Regions from separate parts of the Sporolactobacillus pectinivorans genome, predicted to be linked through region 2. Evidence: riboswitches for the same ligand, from Rfam matches in the RefSeq annotation. Region 2 holds a riboswitch; the other holds the start of a gene.

Region 1 (15,257 bases), 730 kb from region 2:
ATACGCACGTCGCTTCACCACGGAAACGACTTTTCGCGCGCTGAAACAGTCACTCGGTGCTTTTACCTATCATTTTTGGAGTCGGTCAATGCCCAAATTGAACCGTTATCGCAAATCGGATGAAGCCGAACCGTTGGATCAAGTGACCGAAGAAAACGTGCAAAAACGAATTTGTCAAACCGTCAAAGCCATCGAAGGTTTTATGATGTGCAGTTGCATCGCAATGGGCCTACTTCAAATGATTGCGTTGCGCAAGGAAAACAAACGACAAAACAAAGCTTTTCGTTTTTTACGGACACCGTCCAAGAGAGCAGCCTCAGAGGCAACGATTATGGCCTATTTACGTCAGACGATTTTTCAACGGTTTGCACAAAATCAGCATTTAACCATAACGCAAATAATTCAAGAAAAGCAGGAAACACCTGAGGTACATGACGAGTTACTGATTTCTTAGTGGTTTAAAACTTTTGACTGTCCAGCTATTTATAGAACAGGTTAATATCCTTTTCATCAAGAAGATAGTGCATAACTTCATATCTTCCGTTTCCTTCATGTTCTTTTGGCCACAGCTCCCACCCTCTGTCAATCACTTCCGCACGCAATTCATCAAAATCGTCTTCGGCGTCCTCCGCTGCACGATAGGTACGGATGTAAATAAAAAACAGCAGCAAACCGGCTGCTCCAATCAGCCAACTTGACGGTTCACTAATGATCTGAGCAATGCCGTGAAGCGTAGTCAGCCGCTGGTTTCTGACAATAAAGAAATAAAGAACAAAAATGCAGCCGGATACCATCAGAAAAATACCAGCAATAGACTGCCGTTTCTTCCAAAAAGTTTCCTTTTCTTTCCTTTTTATCAGTTCCTGAAGAATCTCAAAAGTCAGAGCCGGAAGCATCCCTTTATCTTTCATTGTATCCAGTGACACGTGCCCACCCCCTCAAATAGGGTATGCATCAGAATACGCATTTAGGACAATCCTGTTTTTTCACCGACCATCCATCGATCAGCCATTTTCTTCTGTGCCGTCACAACAGAACAATTGATGCAGCCTTTCTTTCCAGTCTAATTCCAGAGCGGCCATCTCTTCGTCCCGATCTGTTCTACGCTGAAATTTTTCAATATCGATACCGCACCGGTCACAGCAAAGATCCGGTTTCTGTTCCAGCGTTTCATCAAAGTATTTTAGGCAGGAAGCCCTCCGACAGTCCGTTTCCTGGATCCAGGAACGCATGCGATTCAGGTCTTCAAGCTGGGCTGAACGACGCTTTTCAATTTGTCTGATGCACGGCTCATAAAGCGAACGATAGGGCTGACTTGCCGGTTTTGTTCTTACACGTTCAAGAATAAATCGTGCGGCAGTCTCACTAGCCCCCGCGTGCTGCATCGACTCGATGAAACGGTCAGGTTCTTGAAACGGGTGATACAGCCCTTGGTCAAGCTGACTCAGAACAAATTTTACAAGTGATTTCGAAGGATAATTACTGTCGATCAATGCCTCAGGCAACCGGTCATCTTCCGGCGTATGGAAAAGAACAGCAAGCCCCTGGCCTCCATCTCTGGCTGCGCGTCCAATTTCCTGAAGATAAGCATTCATCGTTCCGGGATAATGGAAATGAACGACAAGTCGGATATCCGGTTTATTAATACCCATGCCAAAAGCATTCGTGCAGCAAAGGACATCCAGTTGACCATTAAGAAACTGATTCTGGATTTTCCTGCGGTCCTCAGGAGTCATTCCACCGTGATAAAAGGCGGTCCGAATGGTCAGGTTTCTTGAAAGGGCTTCAGACAATTTTTCACTCCATTCTCTCCCAGAACAATAGATAATGCCGGGCAGAGCCACTTTTCTAATCAATTCGATCATCTGTCGCATTTTATCTTCAGTGTTTCTCACTTCACGGACAATCAGCGCAATATTTGGACGATCGACGCTCATCAGAAACTGCCTTGCCGATTCCAGATGTAAATAATGAATAATATCCTTTCTAACCCGCTTGTCTGCCGTTGCTGTCAATGCGAGACAAGGAGGCGACCCCACCCTTGACCTGATCTCTGCCAGGTGCAAATAATCCGGGCGGAATTCATGCCCCCATTGTGAAATACAATGGGCTTCATCGACTACAAATAATGATACTGGGACATGCTGAAGTGCCTCTGAAACACGTGGCTGTCTCAGCATTTCAGGGGAAATAAACAAAAAACGCAAACTCTTAAGCTGGTGCAGCACACGCTGTCTTTCGCCGGGATTGAGCATGCTGTTTAGGGTCCGCACTTTGCGCTCGCCCAGACGGCGAAGCGAGTCCGCCTGATCCTCCATAAGCGACAGAAGCGGCGAGACGACCAGCACCAATCCTTTAAGGACATAGCCGGGAACCTGGTAGCACAGTGATTTACCGCCTCCCGTCGGCATCATTGCGAAAACATCCCGACGGTCCAGCAATGCTCCGACAATTTCTTTCTGGCTGTTTCTAAATGCCTTGAAACCAAAAACACGGTGAAGCGTATCTTCAGCCTTGACCATAGGATCATTTGGTTCATTCATTGCCCGGCGCCCCGTTCCCGCATAGCGTCTCTTGCCAATGCCAGCCGAATCTGAAAATAATCCGCCTGATCATTAAGTACATTTTTAATTGGCTTGAGCTGTTTGGTCTGCAGCTGGGATGCCGTCCCGATAATGAGCCGGTTCATAGAATCCGTCAGGAAAAGAGAAACATTAAATTCAGGGATCTTAAGCGTCATTTCAATAATATGATCCTCAATGGTTCCCTTGGACAGCTGCCTCTTTACAGATAGTTCTTCAATCGTCAGCCCCTCTCTAAGACAACGATATGTTTCTTCTGCTGAGTGTGAGAGCCCATTTGGTTTTTTGTCCATCAAACATTCAAGGATTGGAAACAGTGAGGGTGAGAAACAGATCTGGTGCATCAGACAACGAAAAGCGGATTTTGAATCGATCATGAACTGATACCAATCCCTATTAAAAAGCACTGACAATTGAGTCAAAGTCAGTCCGGGCATGCTGTGCCCGCTTAGCTGGGCGCTTAAGAGAGTGGCATCGCTCTGCGGCATTTTTTCAAAAAGGCAATAAAGTTCCTGATGGAGGCCGGCTGCGAGAGTTTTCCGATTGGCATGAAACTCAAAAATAAATTTGCGAACTCCTTCTGTCACACTTGTCCTGCGTGTCACCGGCAAAAAAGAACGGCTTCCATGAAGCAGTTCAGAAAGGGTTTGGACCAGGAGCTGCAGCTTGAGCCAGAATTCAGTTTCGATCGTTATATTTTCTGTATAGCTTAATGCTTTCGGGAATGAATACTTCTGAGCTAACTGCGACAATGTACACTTGCCGGAAGGCGTAAGGATATACTTTTCCTGTTCGCCTTTTAATGCAATGATCCAGCCTCTGTCACGGCATTCATTTGCAAGATTTTCAAGCTGCTCGCGCGCTACAGTTTCCAGAACATGGTAAAGCGGTTCAATATGAAAGAGCGTGCAATCCTGAATAGTCTGTACCGACTGCCTCCCTTTTAGTATGTGGATTAAGCCCGAAAGCGTCCGCTCGCCTTTGATCCGGCCAATCACCTGCAGTATCAGAAAATAACGAAATGACACATGGATACCCCCACGCTGTACAGACATTTTTTAAATCTGAAACTATTCATAATCTTACAGTCATAGAAATAATTCGCTTTCTATTTTATCTGTTTTTCCGACAAGTTTCGATAATCTTTCACACATCGGACCTTGAGAACGTTGAAAATTAAGCTGGTGTTTTTTAAAATAAAAAGTGTAAACTTTGAAAGAACGAAGAACTGTTACGAAGGGAAGCTATTGGTCAGTGGAAAAATATACGATTGTCGATAAAGAAACCTGCATATCTTGCGGTGCCTGTGCCGCTTCTGCACCCGATTTGTTTGATTATGATGACAGCGGACTCGCTTTTGCCCTTCTTGACAGCAACAAGGGCGATGCTGCGGTGCCGGATGAACTTCTTGAAGACCTTGCAGATGCTTATGAGGGCTGTCCCACAGAATCGATCAGGGTCGCGGATCATCCCTTTCACGGTTCACCGGAAAAAATAGCCGAACACTGATTCAAATGGGACAAAAAAGCTTGCCGGGCGGCAGGCTTTTTTTATTTAGCTTTCTCGCGCTTGCTGAAGATTTTCTTCGGGCAAATTGAACTGAAAGGTTGTGCCGTGGCCCTTTCTGCTATTGACGCCGATTTCTCCACCATGTGCATCAATAATGTGCTTGGCAATAGCGAGTCCAAGCCCCGTACCTGATTTTCCCCTTGCCCTCGCCTTATCCGCCTTATAGAAGCGCTCAAATACAAAGGGCAGATCCTCCTCCGCTATGCCCACTCCTGAATCCTGAACCCGCACTAAGAGTTTCCCGGATTTCAGAACAACATTGACTAAAACCCATCCTTTTTCACGAGTATGGCGAATCGCATTATCGATGAGATTTGTCATCACTTGCTCTATTCTGTCAGGGTCAAGCGAAAAGCGGGCATCTTCTCCGAAAGAAGTTTCCAGCCTAAGGCTGATTCCTGCTGTTTCTGCCAAGTTGCTGAATTTATTCACTGTGTGGCTGAAAAAAGAAAACAGCGGAATTTCCCTTCTGTTCAGCTGGAAATGGCCCGCTTCCAACTTTGCGAGATCAAGCAGTTCATTGACCAGACGGCCCAGTCGTTTTGATTCATCCAGAATTATCTTTGCCATATCTACTTTTTCCTGATTAGTTTCCGCGATCCCGTCAATGATTGCTTCACTATAGCCCTGAATCATTGATACCGGCGTACGGAGTTCATGGCTGACATTTGCAACAAATCCCCTTTTCATTTGATCAATATGGCGTTCCTCCGTCATATCCCTGAGAACGGCTACAGCTCCTCTGATCTCTTTGCGGCTATAGAGCGGCGTCATAATCACAACCCAGAACCGTCCCTGTATACCCACTTCACGGATCTGCTGTTTGCGTTCTGATGCGACGCTTTTCAACAGTTCGTTCAGCAGATCCGGAGATGTTGCACCATCATGTTCAAAGGCCCATGAGCGGTTAAAACGGTCAGCCGGCGGATTTGTGGCGATAATCGATCCTTGCCGGTCAAGCAAGAGCACGCCATCAGCCATGTTATTAAGTATTCCGCCCAGCTGCTCCTTTTCGTGATTCAGGGCAGTTATATTCAGCTTTAAATCATTTCTCATTTTGTTGAACGCAACGGCCAGATCACCGACTTCATCCCGGGTCACAACCGGAACATTAATGTCAAAATTACCGCGTGCTACCTGGAGCACCGCTGTCCGCATCCTTCTAAGCGGCGCGCCGATTCGCGTCGATAGAAAAAAAGCGAAGAAAGTTGTAAGAATAATAGCTATTCCCGCACTGATATAGATCAATTTCTTTGATTGATTCATTGCGTTTTGAGCGATTTTCAAGGTTTGAAATACATAAATAGCACCAGTCTCACCGCTTTGGGTGTGAAAGGGAAGGCCTATAATGATCATTCTTTCCTGCGAGTTGCGCCCAGTGGCAAAAGAGCCTTGCTTTTCCACTTTTTTCCCTGAGACCAGCGCTTCACGAAGTAACGGATCTGATTCGAAGAACTTGCGGTTCAAATCCGGAAATCCGTGCAGTGGCTGAGAAAGCCAATAGCGTTTGCCTGAAACCAGCGCGCTGCCTGCCGAATAAACACTGGAAATGTCTGAAACCGAGACCAGTGCCGAACGGCTTCCGTTTTCATTTTCGATCAGCTGCACAGACTTGTCCCCTATTTTTCTCAACTGGAGCTCAGATTGCTGGATATTGCTGTTTTCAAAAAACTGCAGCAGCAAAATGGTCAGGAATACGAGTGCAATCGTAACAATTGCAATGATCGTTGCCCAGAGTTTTGTAATAATGCCATGCCAGATCATGCGTCACTCTCAGCTTCTATTTTATAGCCGACGCCCCATACAGTGACAATCATGTTTGCGGCTTCTTCTGATATACGATTCAATTTTTCACGCAACCGCTTAACATGTGTGTCAACCGTCCGAAGATCGCCGAAAAATTCATAATTCCATACATCTTTCAACAGCTGCTCCCGTGAAAACACCTTATCGGGATTTTGTGCAAGATAATAGAGTAACTCATATTCTTTAGGTGTCAGGTTGACTTCCTGATTCTCGACTTTGACACGGTGCGCATCGTGATCAATCATCAAGTGCGGGAAGACGATCACATTCTTGGCTGTTGTTTCCGTCTCCAGAAACTTGGTCTTTGAAGAACGACGAAGCAGCGCTTTCACCCTCAGAACAACTTCACGAGGACTGAAAGGTTTGACTATGTAATCATCCGTCCCCACTTCAAAGCCCTGGACACGGTTTGCCTCTTCTCCTTTTGCCGTCAGCATGATCACTGGTGTCGCTTTGAACTCACGCAATTTCTCGCAGACTTCAATTCCGTCCATTCCCGGAAGCATCAGGTCAAGAAGAATTAATTCATAATCTTTGTCAAGCGCTTTCTGGAGCGCGGTCTCACCATCGCCGGCCTCATCAATCTGATAACTTTCCCGTTCGAGGTACATCTTCAACAGCTTGCGAATCCTTTCTTCATCATCAACAACCAAAATCGCCGCTTTCTTCTCATCCATCCAATGATCCTCCCGTCAGCCCTATCTGCTTTCTCTCTTTTATCACTTTTTTCGAAGACTTACGTACGCAACCGGTCTGACCCAAATTGATATGATAATGTGTCAATCCTATGTCTTATTTTATACAATTTCTTTAAAAAAAACAGCTTTACTCACTTTTATCCCGGCTCCATTTATTTTTCCTGAACCAATCTGTGCATGAATAAACAGTATCACACAATTATGACTGATCGCGATTAGCCAGATGGTATAAAGTCCGAACTTCATGCGGTTTGAGAACTCGGCTGTCGCCGGGATGAAGCCCTTCCAGGCTGAGGAAGCCATAACGTTCGCGCTTTAACTTTCTGACGTGCAGATGAAGTGCTGAGAACATACGCCGAACCTGTCTGTTCCGGCCCTCATGAATCGTCAGCTGGACAGAAGCGATTCCTTTGCCGCTGTCGTTTGAAATAAGGCGGACTTTTGCTTCCGCTGTCATGCCATCCTCAAGCTTTATGCCTGAGGCAAGCTGCCTTAACTGCTCACTGGTCGGAATTGGATTGACCCTTGCTATGTATGTTTTATCAATTTTAAAACGGGGATGCATCAGGCGGTTGGCCAATTCTCCGTCATTCGTCATAAGAATCGCTCCGGATGTATCATAATCCAGCCGTCCGACCGGAAAAATCCGCTGAGGTACCTGTTTGAAAAAATCAACAACCGTTGTCCGGCTTCTATCATCTATTACCGATGAAATGACCCCCACAGGTTTATACAGCAAAAAATAAACAGGACATTCTTTACCAACCGGAATGCCATTAACAGAAATCTCGTCCCGCTCCGATACTTTTGTTCCAAGCTCAGTTACCGTCCGCCCGTTCACTTGAACTTGACCAGCCGTAATCAGCAGTTCGGCCTTTCTTCTTGAAGCAATGCCCGCCTGAGCAATCACTTTCTGTAATCTTTCCATCCTTTCACCTCAACGTAATCATAACGCGGTCATTCGCTTTTCTCAAGTTTCAATTTTTGTTCACTATTTTTGGAGATGTTTCCAGTTTGCCTTGCCTGCCCCTTATCTTGTTATGGCCACATTAAGTACCAAATATGAGCGTAACAATCCAAATCGAACAAACCACGCCAACGGCATCTGCCAGCAATCCGACCTTCAGCGCGTCGCCGATGCGGTGAATACCAACCGCTCCGAAATAAACAGTAACAACATAAAATGTTGTATCCGTGCTTCCCTGCATGACCGAGGCCAGCCGGCCGATGAATGAGTCCGGGCCGTAGACCTTGATCAGTTCAGACATCAGGCCGAGCGCCCCTGTCCCCGAGATGGGCCTCATCAGTGCAAGAGGAACGACTTCCGGCGGCATACCGATCACCGAAAGAAAAGGCTTGATCGCATGGATCAGCGCATCCATCGCTCCTGACGCGCGGAAAACGCCAATGGCCGTCAGCATACCGACAAGAAAAGGCATGATCGATACAGCAAGAGAAAAACCCTCCTTGCCTCCTTCAACGAAGATTTCATAGGTTGCCGTCTTCTTATAGGTTCCATAAAGAAGGACGGCAGAAATCAAGACAGGAATCAGCCAGATGGAAAGCGTTGTCACAAAGGCCATATTACTTCTTCTCCTTTCGCTTGCGCCGATGATAAAAATAGCGGTCAATAATCAGAGCTGACAATGTCGTGCACAGCGTTGCAATTAGTGTCGGTCCGACAATATCCGCTGGAGAGGATGAATGGTACTGCATTCTGATGGCAAGCACTGTTGCCGGAACAAGAGTCAGGCCGGAAGTATTCAGGGCAAGCAATGTAATCATGGATCTGCTGGGCCTGTTTACATTTCCGTTGAGTTTCTTCAACTCTTCCATTGCTTTGATGCCCATCGGAGTTGCGGCATTACCGAGACCGAATAAGTTGGCAATAATATTGGATAAAATATAGCCCATTGCCGGGTGATCGACAGGCACTTCCGGAAATATTCGGCGAACCACCGGTTTAAAGATAATAGAAAGTTTTTCAAGCAAGCCGGACTTTTCGGCAATTTTCATCAATCCAAGCCAGAAGATGAGGATGCTGGCTAGCCCGATGCAGAGTGCGACAGCATCGGAAGCTGATTTAAAAATGGCATCATTAACCTGATCCATTGTTCCATTGAAGGACGCATATATGATTCCGAAAAGAAAGAGGGCAACCCAGATTAAATTAATCATGATAATGGCTGCTCCCTTCCTGAAATAAATGCTTCAAGCAGGCTGAAGAAAATCTTCCAGAACGCTCTTTTTTCCTTACCCGCTGATTTGTAATAGACCGGAAGCGAATAAATCTGCCGCTGATCAAGCATGACCAGAAGACGGCCTGCCGGTGATGGTGGGGTCCAACTCTTATCCCCGGCCGGCGGTTTGATCAGGATCAGCTTTTTGGTTATGTCTTGCTGTTCATCTTTTGATAATGGGAGATAAATATCCCTTTGCACGTAAAGATGATTCTGATAAAATGGGTCGGTATTCGCCGCCAATTTTCCGCTTCTGACAACTAGAATAGGTTTATATGTCGAAAAACCCCATTCAAAAAGATTCTTGTGATCCAGCCAATCGTCCCCATCATTCAATGTGACCGCAATCAGCGACATATTCCCCTGACTGGCTGTTGAAATAAGTGTGCGCCCTGCCTTCTTGGTAAAACCTGTTTTACCTCCTGTCGCATACTGGTATAGACTGAGCATTTTATTTTTATTTTTCCAGACTCTGACACCTTCTTTATTTGTAGCTGCCGCACGGTATGATCGTGTACCTGCAATTTTGCGGAAATACTGATTTTCCATAGCATATCTGGTCAGTACAGCCATATCGCTGGCTGTTGAATAATGATCAGAATTCTCCAGCCCGTTCGGGTTTGTAAAATGTGTGTCCTGCATACCCAATTCCTGTGCCTTCTCATTCATCATAAACGCAAACCCCTGTTCACTACCGGCTACGGCCTCGGCAATCGCCAGAGAAGCATCGTTACCAGAACGCAGCATAAGTCCATATACTAAGTCTTTCAAATGCAAGCGTTCACCTGCCTTGAGATATAAGGACGAGCCTTCAGTCTTGATGGCCCGATCGCTGACGGTCACCATTTGATTCATTTTTCCTGATTCGATGGCCAGGATCGCAGTCATAACCTTTGTGATACTCGCAATCGGAAGTTTTTCATGACTGTTTTTTTCAAAAAGCTCCCGTCCCGAAGACTGGTCGATCAATACAGCTGACTGCGCAGAAACCGAGGGTCCTTCCCCCCAAGCCTGTCCGGGAAATAACGAAAGCCCTAAAGTAAGGCAAATAAATGCGATTAGTGAATTTTTTAATGCACTCTTCATGGGATATCCCCCTGTCCTGTCAATAATACAAGCATATGCTGGGACAAGGGGTTTATGAGCAAGCTTCATGCCGCACACCGCAATAATATGTTGGGCGACGAGTTATTAATAAAAAAAACTGCCCGATCCAAAGTGGCCGGGCAGGCGTTCTCAAGTTAACTTTTAAGAGCAGGAAGCATGGGAGAGCTATGAAGCTATCAACAGAGCAACTATCTTTTCATAAATTTTTTACAGTTTCCTTGTATTTGTCATAGAAGAGATCATAGGCATCCAACTGCTGGTTTGGCTGCTTCGCTACATCAAGCAGCGGAGGCATTTCATCAAGCGAATGGAGCCCGAAATAATCGAGAAAAGCAGAAGTGATGCCATACAGAATAGCTCGTCCTGTCCCTTCAGCCCGGCCAACCTCTTTAATCAGCCCTTTAACGGTCAGGGTCTGAAGCGCCCGCTCAGACTTAACTCCTCTTATTTCTTCAATGGTCAGCCTTGAAATGGGCTGTTTATACGCAATAATTGCTACAGTCTCCAGAGAAGCCTGCGAGAGCGGTGCCGATTTCGGAATCGCTGCAAACTTTTCGGCATATGCCGCCATAAAAGGTTTTGTTGTGAGCCGATACCCATTCGGAAGGTCAGCGATCATCAGCCCTCTGGACGAATTTTCCTCAAATTCTTTTTTCATTTTCTCAACTATATTGGTTATTTCCTGTAGCGAGCAATCAGGAAGCACTTTGCTGATCTGATCCAGCAGAAGCCCCTCTTCTCCGGTCAGATAGAGAAGCCCCTCAATAATTGAATGCATTTTCTCCGGTGTCAAGTACAGCGGCCTCCTTCCCCAGACTAATAAGAATATCCGCAAAGTTTGCGTCCTGCCTGCAGAAAACTGCATCTTTTTTCATTAATTCCAGCAGTGCAAGAAAAGTGACGATAATATGCAGACGATCTCTCCTTGTAAAAAGCGAATCAAAGTTAAGCGGGTGTCCCGCCCGTTTTAAGTCCCTGATAACGCTGCTCATTTGCTGGCCAATCGGGAGAACCTGACGATCAATTTTAGTATCAAGCGGTTTTTCAAGTTTTTTGCGGATCAGCATTCTTTGAAACGCACGCATCATATCATGGACAGTTGCCCGTTCAGACTTGGGAATGGCCGTCAGATCTTCACTCTCAAACTGGCTCAGATCTTCGGGCTGCTTCGAAAAAAGCAACAGCCTTTCCGACTCATTTGAGCGTAAGGACTGGGCAGCCTCCTTATATTGGCGGTACTCCAACAGCTGCTGCATCAGTACCTGACGGGTTTCCTCAGGATCTTCATACGCTTCTTCCGGAACTTCGTCATAGACCTCGGGTTTCGGAAGCAGCATCCTGCTTTTCATCGCGATCAGTGTTGCGGCCATAACGAGGTATTCACTCGCAACATTCAGCTCCAGTTTCTGCATATGGTGGATAAAATCAAGATATTGATCGGTAATTTCCGCGACCGGAATATCATAAATATCAATCTCAAGTGTTTTGATCAAATGCAGAAGCAAATCAAGAGGACCTTCGAAGGCATCAATTTTCACTTTATATTCCAAAAGCCATCCTCCTGAAATTCATACAATATGCCACTATCATAGCATAGAACACACATTCCGCGAAACTGTTTATGACAATAAACGCTATCAAAAAAAAGATCAAAAAAAAGAAACCGATTATTTACCGGTTTCCTTTATATTCGGTTCCTGAAAGCATTTATCAAAGTAAGCTTTTATCGCCGATGAAGGTTCAATAACCACATCGTTCCCCAGTATCTCCTTCAGGGCAACAATCATTTTTTTACCGATGCCTTCTGTACGATAGGATGGATTGACACTGATGTGTTCAATCACTGCATTCTCCTGATCCTCCATATGAACGCCGGCAACGCCAACAATATCCTCTCCGTCTTTCCACAGAAACAATTGCCAGCCCTCTTCATCCTCGTACTTTCTAATGGTTTGAAGCAGGGTTTTGATCTCTTTCTCTTTCGGGATATAAGATAAAAGCCCCATTGCTATTTTTTCATAATTTTTCTTGTAACGAATCAGCATTTTTGACCCCTCATTACCATGATATAACCAAATAAGAATGAATCACAGCTATGAAAAGCTTTCACGCTCTATATTATAACCAATCTTAAAGAAATGTGCACTTTAATACGTTGAAAACGTGTGCCACATTTAAATTTCACGATCGTTCAATGGGCAGAATACGTCTTTAGCGGAAGATCATTACTAATGAGATCATCATACGTTTCCCTGCGGACAACTAGATCCGCTTCACCATTTTCTACAAATACAACAGCAGGGTTTGGCAAACGGTTATAGTGGCTCGCCATGGAATAGCCATACGCTCCGGTACATAGAACCGCCAGAATGTCACCGCTCCGGCAAGATTCAGGAAGGCGCGACTCCTTAATCAACACGTCGCCGTTTTCACAACATTTTCCGGCGATCGTAACTGATTGATCAGCAACGTCCTTCGCCCTGTTAGCACAGATCGCTGCATAGTGTGCCTGGTAAAGTGCCGGCCGGATGTTATCGGCCATTCCCCCGTCAACTGCGACGTATTTCCGAATTCCCGGAATATTTTTTGAGGCTCCAACGGTATAAAGGGTCGTACCGGACTCACCGATGATCGACCTGCCGGGTTCAATCCAGATTGCAGGAATGCTAAGGGAACGCGCCCGGCTCTCCTCGCACACCGCAGCAACGATACTGTCAATATATTTGCTGAGCGGCAATGGGAGATCTTCTTCAGTATACTTGATGCCGAAGCCTCCTCCAACATTCAGAACGCGCATTGTAAAACCATATGCGTCTTTCCATTTCTCCGCATAGCTGAAAATGATCCTGATCGCGCGGACAAATCCTTCCGTTTCAAAAATTTGTGACCCAATATGGCAGTGCACGCCTTTAAGTATTAAATGCGGCGCTTTCAAAGCCAGGAGAACAGCACGATCTGCCATACCGTTATCCAGATTAAAACCGAATTTGGTATCATCATGCCCTGTCATAATAAACTCGTGCGTATGCGCCTCAACCCCCGGAGTGACTCTCAGAAGAATTTCCATCTTCTGATCCCTTGAAGCACACAGCTCTTCAAGCCGTTCTAATTCATAAAAATTATCTACGATGTCAATGCCGATTTTTGCATCAAGAGCGAGCACTAATTCATCGTCAGATTTATTGTTCCCATGAAAATGTATATTTTCCGCAGGGAAGCCAGCCTTAAGCGCAGTATACAATTCCCCTCCCGATACGACATCGAGAGAGAGTCCGAATTCGTTGACAAGCTGAATCATAGCAATTGTTGAAAACGCCTTGCTTGCGTACGCAACCTGCCACTCCAGCTCCTTATAAGCAGCAAAAGCCGTTTTAAACTGTCTGATCCGTTCCCTGATCAGCGCTGTGTCATACACATAAAGTGGGGTGCCGAACTCATGAGCAAGTTCAACGGCATCCACCCCCCCAATGACAAGGTGGCCTTCAGAGCTGACCGTCTGTGTTCCATGCAATAATAATCTCCCCTTCCCGATCCGTTCCCTCTCCGCCTTCTTATGAAAGTGCATAAAAAAATAAAATAGCAACTTGATTTCGTAATAAGACACAAAGAAGCCTGCACACAAAGTATACAGGCCGGAACGTACACCCAAAGCCCGAAAAGTGCTCCACCGCAAACCATGCAGTGACAGTCCGCAGCCTATTTAACTGCGACCCAGCGCGTCGCCTCCGGAAAAGGCGGGCACTTCGGCAAGTTGACCTTTCAGAAACGATCATGGCTTTTCCAGGCTCCCGTTCCTTACTCCTTCTCCTTGCTCCTCTTATCTGCTTGAAGGATAAAATTTAACTGTAGTTTAGCATGATTCATTTCTAAAGGCAAGTGTCATTTGGATTTACTTTTTGCCGGCTGGCGAGACTTATCCAGAGGGCGGACGATGCTTGGCCTGAGCACTGATGTCGGCAGTGCCCTTCGTATCAGTATATTGTAGAGCCCTATCGGATTGAAGGGAATAAATGGCCACAGATAAGGGGTGTTCAAATTCATGACATGGGATAAATAAATGATCAGTAAGGTAGTGGTCAGCATAAAGCCCGGGACATGAAAAAACCCGACTGCAAGAATCAGAACGATTCTCACAACTTTATTGGCTAGCTGCAAGTCATAGCTTGGCGTTGCAAATCCCCCAATCGCCGCAACAGACGTATAAAGAATAACCTCAGGAATAAATATGCCGGCTTCAATGGCTATCTGCCCGATCAGGACAGCGGCAATCAGGCCTAGCGCTGTCGAAAGCGATGTCGGTGTATGAATGGCTGCCATCCGCAATGCTTCAATTCCGACTTCGGCAATCAGTATCTGAACAAGCAGGGGTATATGATAATGGCTGCTATTCGGTCCAATAAAACTGAGCTGCGGCGGAAGCAGATGTTCCTGAACGAGCAAAAGCCAAAGCGGGACAAGGAAAACAGATCCAAGTACCGCAATAAAGCGCATCCATCTCTGCAAAGCTCCGGCCACTGTAATTTGGCGGTACTCTTCTGCGTGCTGGAGATGATGAAACAGCGTTGTCGGCAAAATCATCACGCTTGGTGAGGTGTCGGTGATCAGCACTACATGCCCTTCTATGATGTGTGCAGCGGCAACATCCGGGCGGCCGGTATAGCGGACCAGTGGAAAAGGGTTCCAAGCCTGTTTAAGAATGAATTCTTCAAGCGCATTATCTGCCATGGGGATACCGTCGACACAGATGGCCCGAAGCTCTTTTCTCAATGTCTCAAGCAGACCGGGATTCGCCACATCTTTCAAGTAGCAGAGACAAATGTCAGTTTTCGACCGTACCCCGATCTGCATCATTTCACAACGAAAATGGGGGTCACGGATCCGGCGGCGGATCAGTCCGGAATCTTCAATAATATTTTCTGTGAAACCGTCCTTTGAACCACGGACCACCTTTTCAACATCCGGCTCCGCGGGCTGCCTGCCGGGATAATGCCGCAAGTCAATATCGAAACCGGTCGTTTCACCATCAATCAGCAGCACAATCCGACCTGTGAGCATCTTGTCCACTGTATCATCGATCGTTGTGATTTCTTCAACCTGATAATGAACGAGATGCTGCTTGATTTCCTGGAAAACATTTTCCGCTTGCTCATTTTCATTGGAAAGACGCATGAACTCGCGCATCATCATAACGACAATGGTCGAATCTACGAGGCTGTTTGTATAATAAATCCTGCAGTCACGTCCCAGAATCATTA
Region 2 (15,257 bases):
CCCATAAAGCCGGACTTGCTATTAACATTGGGGCAGGCTTCCAGACAGACCCCACAGGTCATGCACTTGGACAATTCATAAGCCCACTGGCGCTTGTTTTCCGCCATGCGCGGGCCCGGGCCAAGATCATAGGTGCCATCTATGGGTATCCAAGCTTTGACTTTCTTCAGAGCGTTGAACATCCGGCTGCGATCAACAACCAGATCACGAACAATCGGAAAAGTTTTCATCGGTTCCAGGCGCACCGGCTGCTCCAGTTTATCAATGAGTGCGGTGCAGGCCTGGCGCGGGCGTCCGTTGATGACCATTGAACAGGCACCGCACACTTCTTCCAGACAGCTCATCTCCCATTGCGGCGGCGACGTTTTTTCACCTCTTGCATTGACCGGATTGCGCCGGATTGCCATCAGTGCGGAAATAACATTCATGTTCGGCCGATAGGGCACCGCAAATGTTTCTTTATAAGGGGTCGAATCCGGCCCATCCTGTCGTGTGATGATCAGCTGAATCGTTTTCGGATGACTCACTTCACTCATGTCCCTCTCCCCCTTATTTGCTGTGTGAATAGTCTCTCTTGCGCGGCTTGATCAGTGAGATATCAACATCTTCGTATTCAAAATCCGGCCCGTTTTTCCCATGATTGAATTTGGCCTTTGTTGTCTTCAGCCAGTCTTTGTCGTTTCGTTCCGGGAATTCCGGTTTATAATGTGCGCCGCGGCTTTCATTGCGATTGTAGGCACCCAGCGTAATAACCCTTGCAAGTTCAAGCATATCCCAAAGCTGGCGGGTGAACGAGGCGCCGCTGTTGCTCCATTTCGACGTGTCATTGATATTAATATTTTTATAACGCTCCATCAATTCCTGAATATGCCTATCTGCTTCCAGCAAAGTCTTGTTCTCGCGGACAACGGTCACATATTTTGTCATCCATTCACCCAGTTCCTGGTGCAGAACATAGGCATTTTCGCTGCCGTTCATCGATGTAATCCGGTGATATTTTTCCTGTTCACGCTTCAAAGCATCTTCAAAGAGCTCAGATGAAGTTTCCTGGCTGTCTTTACCCAGCCCGTCGATGTATTCCACCGCATTTGGACCGGCAACCATGCCGCCGTACAATGCGGAGAGCAGCGAATTCGCGCCGAGCCGGTTCGCACCGTGATACTGGTAATCACACTCGCCGCAGGCAAACAGGCCCTTGATATTGGTCATTTGATTAAAATCAACCCAGAGCCCGCCCATCGAGTAATGGACAGCCGGGAAAACCTTCATCGGTACTTTGTGCGGATCTTCACCGACAAATTTTTCATAGATTTCGATGATCCCGCCCAGCTTGATATCCAGTTCATGCGGATCTTTATGAGACAGATCGAGATAAACCATGTTTTCTCCATTGATACCCAAGTGCTGATTGATACAGACATCGAAAATAGCCCGGGTTGCTACATCACGGGGCACGAGATTTCCATATGCCGGGTACATCTCTTCAAGGAAATACCACGGTTTTCCGTCCTTGTAAGTCCAGAGCCGTCCGCCCTCGCCGCGCGCCGACTCGCTCATCAGCCTTAGTTTATCTTCACCAGGGATCGCTGTCGGATGAATTTGGATAAATTCCCCGTTCGCAAAGTAAGCCCCCTGCTGATATAAAGTTGATGCCGCCGAACCGGTGTTGATCATTGAATTCGTTGATTTTCCAAAAATCACACCCAGACCGCCGGTTGCCATAATGACAGCATCCGCGCGGAAAACCGAAATTTCCATCGTTTTCATGTCCTGAACCACAATCCCGCGGCAGACGTTGTCTTCATCAGTGACTGCTGAAAGAAACTCTTCATACTCATGTTTATGGACCAGTCCGTTGACTTCCTGGCGCCTCGCTTGCTCGTCCAGCGCGTATAACAGCTGCTGACCCGTCGTCGCTCCGGCATAAGCCGTACGGTGATATTGCGTGCCTCCGAACCTGCGAAAATCAAGCAATCCTTCCGGCGTACGGTTGAACATCACGCCCATGCGGTCCAACAGATGAATGATACCCGGCGCCGCTTCGCACATCGCTTTTACAGGCGGCTGGTTGGCAAGAAAGTCTCCGCCATAAATTGTATCGTCAAAGTGTTCCCACGGAGAATCTCCTTCGCCCTTCGTGTTCACTGCGCCGTTAATACCGCCCTGCGCACAGACAGAGTGTGAGCGTTTAACAGGAACAACTGAAAAAAGATCAACTTCCACGCCTGCCTCCGCGGCCTTAACCGCGGACATCAAACCACCGAGACCTCCGCCGACAATGATGATTTTTCCTTTACTCATTTGGGGTCACTCCTTTTTGCCATTTGATAGCGGGTGTTCGAAAAGTCAATGATCAGCGGTGAATCTCTCTGTCATCCCTTCGAACACTAGCCTGATAGTCTGTAAGATTAAATGAACGCGAACAGCGCCCGTATACCGACATAAGACAACAGCACGAAAATAACGAGCGTGACATAAGTTCCTATTTTCTGGGACTTTGGCGAGACAAGAATCCCCCAATGCACACCAAACGACCAGAGACCGTTTGAAAAATGATAGACGGCACACAAGATCCCAATAATATAAAAAATAATAATTCCCGGATTGCTAAGAATATGAGCCATCAATTCATAATTGAGGGGCGTGCCGAGCGCCATCGCTATTCTTGTCTGCCAGACATGCCAGGCTAGAAAAATTACAAGAAACAGTCCTGAGAGCCGTTGGAGCAGAAACATCCAGTTCCTGAAAAAGCTGAAATTTCCGACATTATTTTTGGCAGTAAACGCGATGTAAACACCATAAACAGCATGAAACAAGATCGGCAAATAAATCAGAACGATCTCCAGAAAAAGCAGATACGGCAAACTTTCCATAATTGACGCTGCCTGATTGAAAGCCGCAGGCCCTTTTGTCGCCTGATAATTAATTGTCAGGTGAACAACAAGAAATAAACCGACCGGTATGACTCCTAACAAAGAATGCAATCGGTGATTGGCATAATCGTGATCAGCCATGCTTCTCCTCCCCCTCCAATGGATGATAGCGCTTTTATTTAATTATAGTACATATAGATTGTAGTCATTTGCTTCGAATAAATATAACCACAATCACTTCAAATTAATTGTAAACCCCGGATTTTTCAGAGTCAATTCTCAGCTGAAAACGCTATCTTCTATGTTTTCATAGTGAATGGCGATAAAAAAAGATATAATAGTGCGTGGAGGGATTTAGAGATGACAAAAAAAGAAACCAGTCCGCAGCCCGAACAATATGGAGACACCACTGTTCCGGCCTTTGGCTATGAATTAATCAGAAATCAGCTGATTCCGGAATTGCTTGGAAAAGAGACTGCATCGATCCTGTATTGGGCCGGTCGCAAACTGGCACGACTGCATCCGCTTGAAAACGAGGAAAAAATTGCGGTTTTCTTTGAACAGGCAGGCTGGGGAAACCTTGAATTAACTGAAAAAGGAAAAAGCAAAATGGTTTTCGAATGCCATTCAGCTCTCATAGAATCGAGAATTAAAGATAATCCCGGATCCGTGCAGTTCACAATGGAGGCCGGATTTATCGCCGAACAGATCCAGAAGATCCATGGTTTCATTGCTGAGGCCTACACAGAGGTGCGTACGGGCCGCGCCAAAAAGGTGGTTTTTCTTGTCAAATGGGATGCACAGGATACTGTTGAGGACCTATCGGATTCAGAATAACAGGCAAAAATTGAAAGGGTAATTAAGCGCATCAAATGCCGGGCGATCTGTCCGGCATTTTGACTAATCATATTCAAACCGTTCCAAAGCTGAAAGGTAAAGGGGGGCTCCCATGTTTACCATTTTTGTTGTAGAAGACGACCCGATAATGAAAGAAATAATCATCGACACGTTGAAAAAGTGGCGTTTCAACGGGATTGGCGTGGCTGACTTTGATCACATCATCCAGGCATTCATCAATTGCAAGCCCCATCTTGTCCTTCTTGATATCAATCTGCCAGCGTTTGACGGTTACTACTGGTGTCAGCAATTGCGTGCAATCTCCAAAGTTCCGATCATCTTTATTTCTTCACGGGATACACGGATGGACAAGATTATGGCCATGAACATGGGAGGCGATGATTTTATTCAGAAGCCGATTGACATGGATGTGCTGATGGCTAAAATCAACGCGCTGCTGAGACGTACCTACTCTTATCCAGATCATGAGCCGCAAGTTCTGGGGTACGGGGGCACCGTGCTGAACCTGAAAGATTCCCGCCTTATTTATCACGATCATCAGATCGATCTGACAAAGAATGAATTCAGGATTCTCTATATGCTGATGAAGCACGCAGGAGAAGTGCTGTCACGCGATAAAATCATGAGGGCGCTCTGGGAGGATGAAAGCTTTGTGGATGACAACACGCTGACTGTCAATGTTGTCCGTCTGAGGAAGAAACTGACGGAAATCGGACTTGAATCACTGATCAAAACAAAGAAAGGACAAGGGTATCTGCTGGAGTGAGAGTGACAGAATATATAAGAGACCGTGTGTTTCTTTTTATTTTTTACATAGCTGCTATGGTATTCATTACGATTTTCCTTTATCTGGAACCCTCTGTCCGGTTGAGAATCGGCAACCTGATCTATCTGCATGCCGTGGTCCTTTTTTTATTTCTGCTCTACTTGCTTTTTGATTTTCTCAGATGCAGCCGCTTTTTGTCAGGTTTGGTACAGGCAGCGAATGCCTTGTCCGGGTATCGGCTGACCGCTATGCCTGCCCCAAAAACGGCCGGGCAGAAAAAAATTTGCCGACTGCTGGACAAAATAGAGCGGGACAACCGACAGAAGGTTCAAGATTTGCAGCACAGCATTGAAGAAAACAAAGATTTCGTCATGGCATGGGTCCACCAGGTGAAAACGCCGATCGCAGCCGGAAAGATGCTGATCAATCATAACGAAGGGCAGTCTCAGGAACAGATTCTTGACAGACTGGAAGATGAATTTTCAAAGATTGACTACTTCGTCGAGCAGGCACTGTATTACTCACGTACGGACAGTTTTTCAAACGACTATTTTATCAGTGAGTACGCGTTCCATGATCTTGTGAATCCTGTGCTCAAAAAATATGCCAAGCTTTTTATTGCAAAAAAAATCAGTGTGGCGCTCTCTGACTTGGATCTACAAATTTTAACCGATAAAAAATGGCTGGAATTTATCATTGATCAGCTTATTTCTAATGCCTTAAAATACACAGATGTCCGGGGCAGGGTCAGGATCAGCGGAAGAAAATACAGCTCAGGAAACCGGCTGATCATTGAAGATAACGGCCGGGGCATCAGTCCTGAAAATATCAGGCGTGTTTTTGAGAAAGGGTTTACCGGTGCAATCGGCAGGAAAGCGCGTCATTCAACAGGTATCGGGTTGTATCTCGCAAAGACACTGGCGCTGAAGCTGGGGCATAACATCTCAATTTCGTCGGAAGAAGGCAAGGGAACGACGGTTATCCTGGATTTCCCGAATAACATAGATTACACGGGAGTCGCAAGAGAACATTCAATGTGACAAGAATGTAAGGCAGCAGTACCCAATTGTAAGATAGATCGAGGGAACCGCCCTGTTTTGCAGCTTACAATCATAAGTGTAAGGTCCGAACATAAGCGCCGCGTCCTGCGGCATGTTCGGCACTAGGCCGTCCTGGCCGCCGCAATGAATAGAAACGGGGGTTCTTAATTTATGAGTGAACTGTTAGAAGCAAAGGGGATTCAGAAAATTTATGGACGGAAGGGCAACACCTATACGGCGATCCGAAGCATTGATCTGACAATTGTTAAAGGCGAATTTATCGGCATTATGGGACCATCGGGTTCCGGGAAGACCACGTTGTTAAATGCGTTGTCAACGATCGACAGGCCGACATCAGGAAGCGTAACGATTAACGGTGCAGACATTGTCCAAATGAACGAACAGGATCTCGCTACTTTCCGTAGAAAACGGCTCGGTTTTATTTTTCAGGATTACAATTTGCTGGACACCCTGTCCGTCGAAGAGAATATTGCGCTCCCTCTTGTTTTGGCAAAAGCCAATGCAACTGAAATTGTCAGCCGTGTGCAGCGCATCGCTGCAAAACTCGGCCTGGAGGAGATATTAAACAAGTTTCCTTACGAAATTTCCGGAGGACAAAAACAGCGCACTGCTGCAGCAAGAGCGATGATCATAAGCCCCGATCTGATTTTTGCCGATGAACCGACGGGCGCGCTGGATTCGAAATCGGCGACTGCGCTGCTGCAGATGATGGCGCAGATGAACGTGGAAGAAAACGCGACAATCCTGATGGTCACACATGATGCCTTCTCTGCCAGCTATTGCCACCGGATTTTATTTATTAAGGATGGTGAAATTTTTACGGAGCTGGATCGGGGCGATCTGACGCGCAAAGTTTATTTTCAGAAAATCCTCGATGTCCTTTCCGCACTGGGGGGTGGGCAAAGTGACATTATTTAATCTCGCCCGCCGCAATATGTCACGCAACTTTTACCGCTATTTTCTTTATTTCGCTTCGATGATTTTCAGCGTAATGATTTTCTTCACCTTCGTCTCCATCCAGTTTAATCATCAGGTGGCGCAGGCATCCTCAGTCAAAATCGATACATCATTTAAAGCGGCTTCGATTGTCCTGATTATCTTCGTATCGATTTTTATATGGTATTCGAACAGTTTCTTTACCAAGCAGCGAAAAAGGGAAGTCGGGCTTTACGCCCTGCTCGGTCTGCGAAAGAAACAGATCGGCCGGATGCTTTTTTATGAAAATCTGATTCTAGGGCTGCTGTCACTATTAATCGGTATGCTGATCGGCATGCTGCTGTCCAAGTTTTTTGTCATGATCCTGATGAAACTGATGGACGCGGCAGTCCATGTCCGTTTTTCGATTTCTTCGCAAGCGGTCCTGGAAACGACCGCTGTTTTTCTTCTGATTATCTTGCTGACTTCTCTGGATGGCTATCGGCTGATTTATCGGTTCCAACTAATCGATTTGTTTCATGCAGAAAAGGAAGGAGAGAAAGCGCCTAAAGTGTCTGCGATTCAGGCGTTACTGGCTGTGTTGCTGATTGCAGGCGGTTACTGGATGGCACTGCAGAGCCTGAATTCAAGGCTTTGGCATCTCGGCCTTCTTCCGGTCGCCCTGATTATTTTATTTTGCATCATTACCGGGACCTTTTTGTTGTTCCGTTCACTGACCGTCTATTTTCTAAAGAAGTCCAAAAAGCGTAAAACGCACTATTACCGGGGAATGAATATGATCAGCACCGCTCAGCTTTTCTATCGCATCCGGGGGAATGCACGAGTGCTGACTGTGATTGCGACGCTGAGTGCCGTCACGCTTTGTGCCGTCGGAACAAGCTTCAGCCTCTATTATGAAACCGGAAAATACACAAAAGAATCCAAGCCGTTCAGCTACGCTTACATGGCTCAAAAAGGGGATCAGACCAAAGCGGATAACACTTTTGAACAAGTGGTTAAAGCTGAAGGCCGTCATCGGATTTTGAATCAAACAGCGGTGCGCATGATCCCGGTCACAGGCAGACTGAACGGATTCAAATCGCCTATCTCTCCCCAGTTCCTGACACTTATTTCCAAGTCTTCATTCAATGAACTTGAGAAGATTATAGGATTAAAAGACCCTGCCAGACTCAATTCCAGTGACGCTCTTATACTGGACAGATATTACAGCAACCAATTTTCGCCAGATTTTCAAGGAAAGACCGGAAGCATTCATACGACAACAGGACAAAATACAACGCTTCATTTTATCGGTTACAGACCCTACAGCGTTCTGAACAGCCCGTTTGCCAATTTTACCATTGTCGTTTCCGATGCCCAGTTCAATCAACTGGAGCAGCGTAACCATCCGCTCACCGTAACCCAGATCAATATAACCGATCCCGGTCATTCCGGTCCGCTGACGGCGCAATTGTCTGCGAAATTAAATCCTTTAATTATGTCCGCTACTTTTTCAATCGGAAGCTATTACGACTCGTATCATGGAATGATGTCTGCATACGGACTGGTGATGTTTCTGGGCGCCTTCCTCGCGCTTGTTTTCCTGCTTGCCACCGGCAGCATTATCTACTTCAAACAGCTGACGGAAGCAGAACAGGAGAAGGCGCAATATGGCATACTCCGAAAAATTGGTGTAACAAGGAAGGAAATCCAGGAAGCCGTTGCCAAACAGGTCGGCTTTGTCTTCGCCCTGCCGCTTGTTCTTGGAATTGTTCACAGCATCGTAGCCCTCACCGCGCTGTCGAAGATGCTGGACCAGAGCCTTCTGATGCCGGTTGGGGTATGCATGCTCGCCTACACCTTGATTTATCTCGGCTACTACTTCTTTACCATTCACTCATATACGAGAATTGTAAATTTGGAAAGCCAGTGAACGACCCTCTACTTAGCGTTCAGTCCTTAGAGAAGGGAAAGACTTCTCGTCAGTTACGTTAAAACTCATTCTCATACACCAAAAAGGCACTCGGATTCGGGTGCCTTTTTGGTGATTCGATAAAAGATCAGTGACACTGCCGCAAGTTTTCTATCAAACATTCAGGTCCCTTTTCCGATAAAAAAAGTACGTTGATACAGAAAAAGCAGCAATAAGCAAAAGAGTGAGGATCACAACAACCAGGCTGAGTCCGTCCCCGTTCACAATGTCCGTGTAACTGAAGTATTTGAAGGGCGAGAGTATATTCAGAAAATCGAGATGATTCGCCAGATCCGTGATTTTAGAGATTACATACGAACCGAGCAGAATCGAGGTGGCCAGAGATCCTGAAGCTTTCGGGTTCTTCATAAAGGCCGAAAGCAAGGCTCCCAGTGACAGGAAGATTAACTGAACAATAAACATTGTCAGAAGGAACACGGCTATTTCACCGAAAATATCTTTTCCCTTATTATAAGCGGCAACCAGAAAGAATGAGGAAAGCAGCGTCACAACATTAATGACAACGATGTTCACCAGTGCTGCAAGAAGTTTTGAGGTAATCACTGCTGTCCGTGAAACAGGTTTAACCATCAGGAACTCCGAAGTTTTATCGCGCTCTTCTTTTGCGATAATGCTACTTCCCAGCAATGCAGCATGTATGGCAGCTGCAAGTACAATATAAGAGAACAGGAATGCGAAAAAACCGCTCATGGTTGAGACATTGAACGACCCCATTCCGAACAGCGCCCTCATCGAATGAGGCAATTCGGTCAATGCCTGGCTTGCTGCACCGCCGGAGGAATAAGTTGTATATTTGCTCATGCCGCTTAATACTCCCAGAAACATGCAGACACTCCAGATGATCAAGGCTTTACGGTTAGCCTTCAGTTCTCTCAGAAAGATATTCATCATCATGCCTCCTCGTTAAGTCAGTCCCGTAAGCCATTCAGCTCACGGCATGGATATCCTTTCGGGAATAAATGATATAGCTTGCCACGATAGGCGCGATAACAATGACTGCTCCGGTAATCAGATATGAAGCTTCATAATTTGCGTTTTTAATGATATTCGTGACATTAAAGTAATTGAAGGGCGAGAGGTATCTGGCCGCATCATCATTTTTTCCAGTCGAAATCAGTGCACCGATCATGTAGAAACCGAGTACGACACCGAGAGAGATCGGAAGCACAGACTTAAGTTTACTGAACAACACAGAAATAACCAAACCAATCGCAAAGAACATGAATTGGAGAAAAAGCAGCGTTAAATTGATCAGGAAGAAAATCTTCTCATCGAAACTGCCCGTATTTATGAAGTGAACCATAATGGACAAAGCGGCGTAAAAGACGATGTCCAGTGCAAGGATCATCGTCAGCGAAGCCAGAAGTTTTGCCGTGACGATCGCCGGACGCGACACCGGCTTAACCAGAAGAAAATCTGCCGTCCGTTCCCTCGATTCTTTCGAGAGAATGGAAACACCGAGATTCATAGACTGAATGGCCCCGCACAGTGTAATAAAAGAAAAAATCATCGAATAAAACCCAACGATTGATGTAATATAGTTAAGATTAATGCCAAGCATGGCTCTCACTGGTGCCGGGTAGTTGCCGAGCAATTTTTTAAAGCCCTCCGCATCTTTGACCATACCCGGATAAACAGATAGGTAAAGTGCCGCCAGTGCAATGATGACGATCGTCCACACGATGGTTGATTTCCTCAGTGATTTCAGTTCGTGAAGGTACATATTCATGTTGATCAGCCCTCCTTTTCGTAATAATGCATGAAAATTTCCTCAAGGTCAGGCTCTTCAATAGATATGTTCAGAAGGTCCATCCGGGCAACTTTTTGAATAATTGTATTGACGTTGCCTTTATAGATGAACTTTGCTGTATTTTCTTTGACTTTGAAGTCGCTCACACCGTCAAGTTGAAAATCCTCGGAACTGATCCCGGATCTTGCCTCAATACTGATCCTCTTGTAATTGTTCTCCTGCAGAGTGCTAATTTTTTCAAGTTTGATGATTCTTCCTTCCTTGATGAAAGCAACGCGATCGCACATTTTCTGAACTTCAGTGAGAATATGAGAAGAAAAGAAAATGGTCGCGCCTTTCTGATTTTCCTCTCTGATAAGTTCAAAAAATTTCTGCTGCATCAGAGGATCGAGACCACCAGTCGGTTCATCAAGAATGATCAGTTTAGGTTCATGAAGCAGTCCCTGCACGATGCCGACCTTCTTCTTATTGCCATACGACAGGTCGTTTATTTTCTTTTTCAGATCAAGATTCATAGCTTCCGCCAGTTCATGGATCCGTTTTGTACAATCCTTTTTATAAAAACTGGCAGAATATTTGAGGAGATCGATCACCCTCATGTTATCATAATAGAAAACTTCTGAAGGCAGATAGCCTAATTCTTGCCTCACTTCGGGATGATCAAAGCAGCTTTTTCCAAAAATGGTTGCACTTCCGTTCGTCGGGTGAATCAGCCCCAGCAGTGTCCGGATCGTCGTTGATTTTCCTGCTCCGTTCGGCCCGATAAAGCCGAATATTTCACCCTGTTCGACATTTAAATTCACATTAATAATGCCTCTCGCCTTGCCAAACTGTTTTGTGAGATTTTTAATTTCAATGACGTTCATGAGTGGTCCCCTCCCGGATGATCATTTATAACAGACTTGTTTAAGCAAAGTCAGGCAGTCAAGGAATTCTTTATAAAAAACATCTATAGCCTCTAAGTCCGCATCCGCATTGCCCGTTATATCAGTGAAATACCCTTCGGACATCCACGTCAGCATTTTGACGATCAGTTTCAGATCAACACCGTCTTTGAATTTTGAAGTATCCATGTCTTCAAAAACGACATTTTCCTGGAATTTCACGACATTCAAATCGGCAAGAAGATTGCGGATATCCTGCCTGACTTCACTATCGTTCTCATGAAGCATATTTTTGAAAAAAGAGAGCATTCCCGGGTGTTGTTGTATCACCGCAAGTTTAATGTCACCAGCGAGCCTGATTCTGTCAAAGAAATCAGTGACACTTTTATCGAGCTTTTTACTTATTTCATCCATGAAAGTAGTCCCGCTCAGCTCGATCAAATATAAATACAGTGCCTTTTTTGTACCAAAGTAATGAAAAACCATCGCTTTTGAGATTCCGGCGGCTGCGGCGATATCACTCACGGATGTTTTTTTATAACCGTTCGTGCCAAAGGATATCAGCGCTCCATCGACAATCGCATTTTGTTTCTCTAAGGGCAAACTCATAAACTTATTCAATAAAATCACCTCACAGTTTGCATTGACCGAATCGGTTTACAAGATAAGTATATTCCCATAAACCGATTCGGTCAATATTTTTTAGATTTAGATTGGAAAATTCAGCCAGGCTGCGGCTTTTTTTTCGACCAGACGAGATCTATTTAAACACGCTTGGTATTTCGCGGTTTCCATCTTATTTTTCCACATAATTCAAAAAAGGCCTCAAGGGATCACACACCCTTGGGGCCTTGGCCTTAATTATTTATTCCGTTCAATTTTAAAGGCTGATTGATTCCTCTTCAGCGAGATGAAAGGTCGTATGCAGTGTTTCAAGTGCTTCGAGCAAGTTTTCTTCATCGATAATTGTTGAAACTTTGATCTCCGATGTACTGATCATTTTAACTTTAATGCCGTTCTCAGCCAATGCGTGGAACATCTGTGCAGCGACACCAGGATTGGAAGCCATGCCGGAGCCGACAATCGATACTTTGGCCAGTTCTGATTCAAAAATCAACTGGTGGAACTCAAGATCCTTTTCCTGCGTGCGCAGAACATCCAGCGTTTCATTCTGCAGATCCCGGTCAACTGTAAAGGACAGGCTCGTCTTTGCTTCATCCAGTACATTCTGGACAATGACATCAATATTGATGTGTTTGGCAGCGATTGCATCAAAGACACGCGATACTGCACTAACATTATTCGGCAGTCCGAGCAGTGTTATCTTAGTTACATTTTTTTCAAAAGCAAGTCCTCTGACTGTTTTAGTCGTCTCCATTGATACTTCCTCCTTAATCACCGTTCCCTCTTCTTCAGAGAATGAGGAGCAGACAACCAGTTCGATGTGGCTGTTCTTAGCGTATTCGACAGCGCGCGGGTGGAGTACACCCGCACCCAGATAAGCCATTTCAAGCATTTCATCGTAACTGATTTCTTTAAGCTTTCTCGCCTTGCTTACGTAGCGCGGATCAGTCGTGAAAACGCCAGTCACATCTGTGTAAATTTCACACCTAGCCGCACCGAAAGCAGCGGCCAGCGCAACGGCCGATGTGTCCGAACCGCCCCGCCCGAGCGTCGTGATTTCTCCGGCGTTAGTCACACCCTGAAAGCCCGCAACAATCACTATCGTTCCTTTTTTCAGCTGCGGACGGATCAATGAGGTGTCAATAGAGCTGATTCTTGCGCTTTCATGGACATCTTCCGTCTTGATCCCCGCCTGCCAGCCCGTATACGAGATCGCATCATAGCCGCGTTCAATCAGCACCATGGCCAGAAGGGCAATAGTCACCTGTTCACCGGTAGAAAGGAGCACATCCATCTCACGTTTCGACGGCCGGTCCGAAATTTCTCCCGCCATGCTCACCAGTGAATCCGTTGTTTTGCCCATTGCCGACACAACGACAATAATCTGGTCGCCAGCCGTTTTCTTTTTAATAATTCTTTCCGCTACCCTCTGCAGTCGTTCAACCGTTGCCACCGATGTTCCACCAAACTTCATCACTGTTAAAGCCACTCTTCACTCGCTCCTTTAGATTATGAACGGCAAATAAATACCGCTGCTCTTCCCCATCCTCTCTGTACCATCTGCGGGACGATCTTTGAAAGAGCCTACACCTTTGCTTTTTTCCCTTCAGTGATAAAAAGAACAGCGAGCATCTCCCCGCTGTTGAACAGACAATCTTTTTCAGCATGCTGAGATAGTTCTCCACACTTTCGCTCGTGTGACAGCCCTACACTTGTTCAATGCAGATCCAGCCCGGAAACGTGATGAAACATTTCCTACTTCGGCAGTGTCCCCTTTAATCCGCGGTCAGTGAATCTCATCCTTCTCGCGCGGCCTACTCATGAAGACTGCTCCTCTATCACTTCAGATATTTGAAAAAATTAAGTTATGTGAATTATAGCAGAACTGTGATTAAGAGACAACACTTTTCAGGTTGGATTGTCCAAATATTTCTTAACGGTCTCAGCGATTTTCTGTGGCAATCCTGCTTCTCTCAGCATTTCACTGCTCGCTTCCCTGATTTTTTTAATTGAACCAAAGTTTCTGAGCAGCGCCTGCTTTCTCTGCGCGCCAATGCCTGGTATATCGTCGAGAACCGAGTGAAGCATTTCCTTCTGGTGTACCTGTCTGTGAAAAGTAATGGCAAAGCGGTGCACCTCATCCTGTATCCGCTGCAGCAGATAAAAAGCCTGGCTGTTTCTCGCCAACGGAACAAATGACGGCGGATCTCCGGCCACCAGCTGGGCCGTCCGATGCTTATCATCTTTCGCCAGACCGCAGACCGGAATATAAAGTCCGAATTCATTTTCCAGAACATCAATGGCGGCGGACAACTGACCCTTGCCACCGTCGATCAGAATCAGATCGGGCAGGACGGCTCCTTCCTTAAGCAGTCTGGAGTAACGTCTGCGAACCACTTCCTTCATCGTCGCATAGTCATCCGGCCCACTTACTGTTTTCACCCGGTATTTGCGATAGTCGCTTTTCTTCGGACGCCCGTCTTCAAACACCACCATCGCCGATACAGGATCCGCGCCCTGAATATTTGAGTTATCGAATGTCTCGATTCGGCGCGGTGCGAGCATATCCAGAGCTTCTCCCAGCTGTTCCACGGCGCCTACCGTTCGTTTCTCGTCCCGTTCAATCAATGCGAACTTTTCCTTGAGCGCAATCTGCCCGTTTTTGATCGCCATATTGACGAGATCTTTTTTCCGGCCACGCTGCGGCTGGAGGACCGAGATGCCAAGCATCTGTTCGATAAGCTGCTGATCGACATGATCCGGAATTAGAACTTCCTTTGGTTTAATATGATTCTGGTGTGAATAGAACTGTCCGATAAATGTCAGAAAATCTTCTTCCGGTTCCTGATAGAACGGGAACATGGAAGCCGCCCGCTCGATCAGTTTTCCCTGGCGCATGAAGAAAACCTGAACACACATCCATCCCTTGTCAAAGGCATAGCCGAAAACATCGCGATCATCCAGATCATTGAAGACGATTTTCTGCTTCTCCATAACCGTTTCAATGTGCTGGATCTGGTCACGGAACTCTTTTGCCTTCTCGAAATGGAGCTGTTCCGCTTCATTCAGCATTTTTTCCTTCAGAATCTTTTTGACATCCTGATAGCCACCGTTCAGAAAATGGGTGATATCCTCTGCCATGTTCTGATAGGTCTCGGCTGGAATGTCGTTGACACAGGGGGCCAGACACTGGCCGATATGATAATAAAGGCAGACACGATTAGGCAGCGTGTGGCATTTACGCAGCGGATAAAGCCGATCAAGCAGCCGTTTTGTTTCATTCGCCGCCGTCACGTTCGGATACGGTCCAAAATATTTGCCGCTCCTTCGATTAACTTTCCGTGTGATGATCAGCCGCGGATACTTTTCTGAAGTAAGTTTGATATAGGGATAACTTTTGTCATCCTTCAGCATGATGTTATATCTTGGTTCATACTTTTTAATCAGATTGATTTCAAGAAGCAGCGATTCGATTTCTGATGAAACAACGATATATTCAAAATCGGCTATATCCGCAACAAGGCGCTGCGTCT

The links. Region 2 has a riboswitch for lysine ahead of COP04_RS15285 (aspartate kinase). Riboswitches for the same ligand answer to the same signal wherever they lie in the genome.
Region 1: another riboswitch for lysine. It lies ahead of lysA (diaminopimelate decarboxylase); the one in region 2 lies ahead of COP04_RS15285 (aspartate kinase).

What each region holds. Positions count from the first base shown of each region.
Region 1 covers NZ_NXGA01000001.1:2,366,221-2,381,477, forward strand. Annotated here, with positions in the region: gene COP04_RS11345 (transposase) at 1-454, shown strand, start outside; gene COP04_RS11350 (DUF2663 family protein) at 480-926, opposite strand; gene COP04_RS11355 (RecQ family ATP-dependent DNA helicase) at 1,005-2,543, opposite strand; gene COP04_RS11360 (YpbB family protein) at 2,540-3,610, opposite strand; gene COP04_RS11365 (ferredoxin) at 3,837-4,091, shown strand; gene COP04_RS11370 (ATP-binding protein) at 4,137-5,915, opposite strand; gene COP04_RS11375 (response regulator transcription factor) at 5,912-6,634, opposite strand; gene COP04_RS11380 (pseudouridine synthase) at 6,855-7,583, opposite strand; gene COP04_RS11385 (spore maturation protein) at 7,705-8,238, opposite strand; gene COP04_RS11390 (nucleoside recognition domain-containing protein) at 8,240-8,833, opposite strand; gene COP04_RS11395 (D-alanyl-D-alanine carboxypeptidase family protein) at 8,830-9,981, opposite strand; gene scpB (SMC-Scp complex subunit ScpB) at 10,199-10,795, opposite strand; gene COP04_RS11405 (segregation/condensation protein A) at 10,764-11,552, opposite strand; gene COP04_RS11410 (GNAT family N-acetyltransferase) at 11,670-12,047, opposite strand; gene lysA (diaminopimelate decarboxylase) at 12,194-13,567, opposite strand; lysine riboswitch at 13,652-13,829, opposite strand; gene COP04_RS11420 (spore germination protein) at 13,882-15,257, opposite strand, start outside.
Region 2 covers NZ_NXGA01000001.1:3,094,330-3,109,586, forward strand. Annotated here, with positions in the region: gene sdhB (succinate dehydrogenase iron-sulfur subunit) at 1-536, opposite strand, end outside; gene sdhA (succinate dehydrogenase flavoprotein subunit) at 550-2,301, opposite strand; gene COP04_RS15235 (succinate dehydrogenase cytochrome b558 subunit) at 2,409-3,014, opposite strand; gene COP04_RS15240 (YslB family protein) at 3,234-3,710, shown strand; gene COP04_RS15245 (response regulator transcription factor) at 3,823-4,497, shown strand; gene COP04_RS15250 (sensor histidine kinase) at 4,500-5,537, shown strand; gene COP04_RS15255 (ABC transporter ATP-binding protein) at 5,709-6,476, shown strand; gene COP04_RS15260 (ABC transporter permease) at 6,463-8,406, shown strand; gene COP04_RS15265 (ABC transporter permease subunit) at 8,560-9,354, opposite strand; gene COP04_RS15270 (ABC transporter permease subunit) at 9,392-10,195, opposite strand; gene COP04_RS15275 (ABC transporter ATP-binding protein) at 10,201-11,082, opposite strand; gene COP04_RS15280 (TetR/AcrR family transcriptional regulator) at 11,104-11,730, opposite strand; gene COP04_RS15285 (aspartate kinase) at 11,981-13,213, opposite strand; lysine riboswitch at 13,391-13,570, opposite strand; gene uvrC (excinuclease ABC subunit UvrC) at 13,633-15,257, opposite strand, start outside.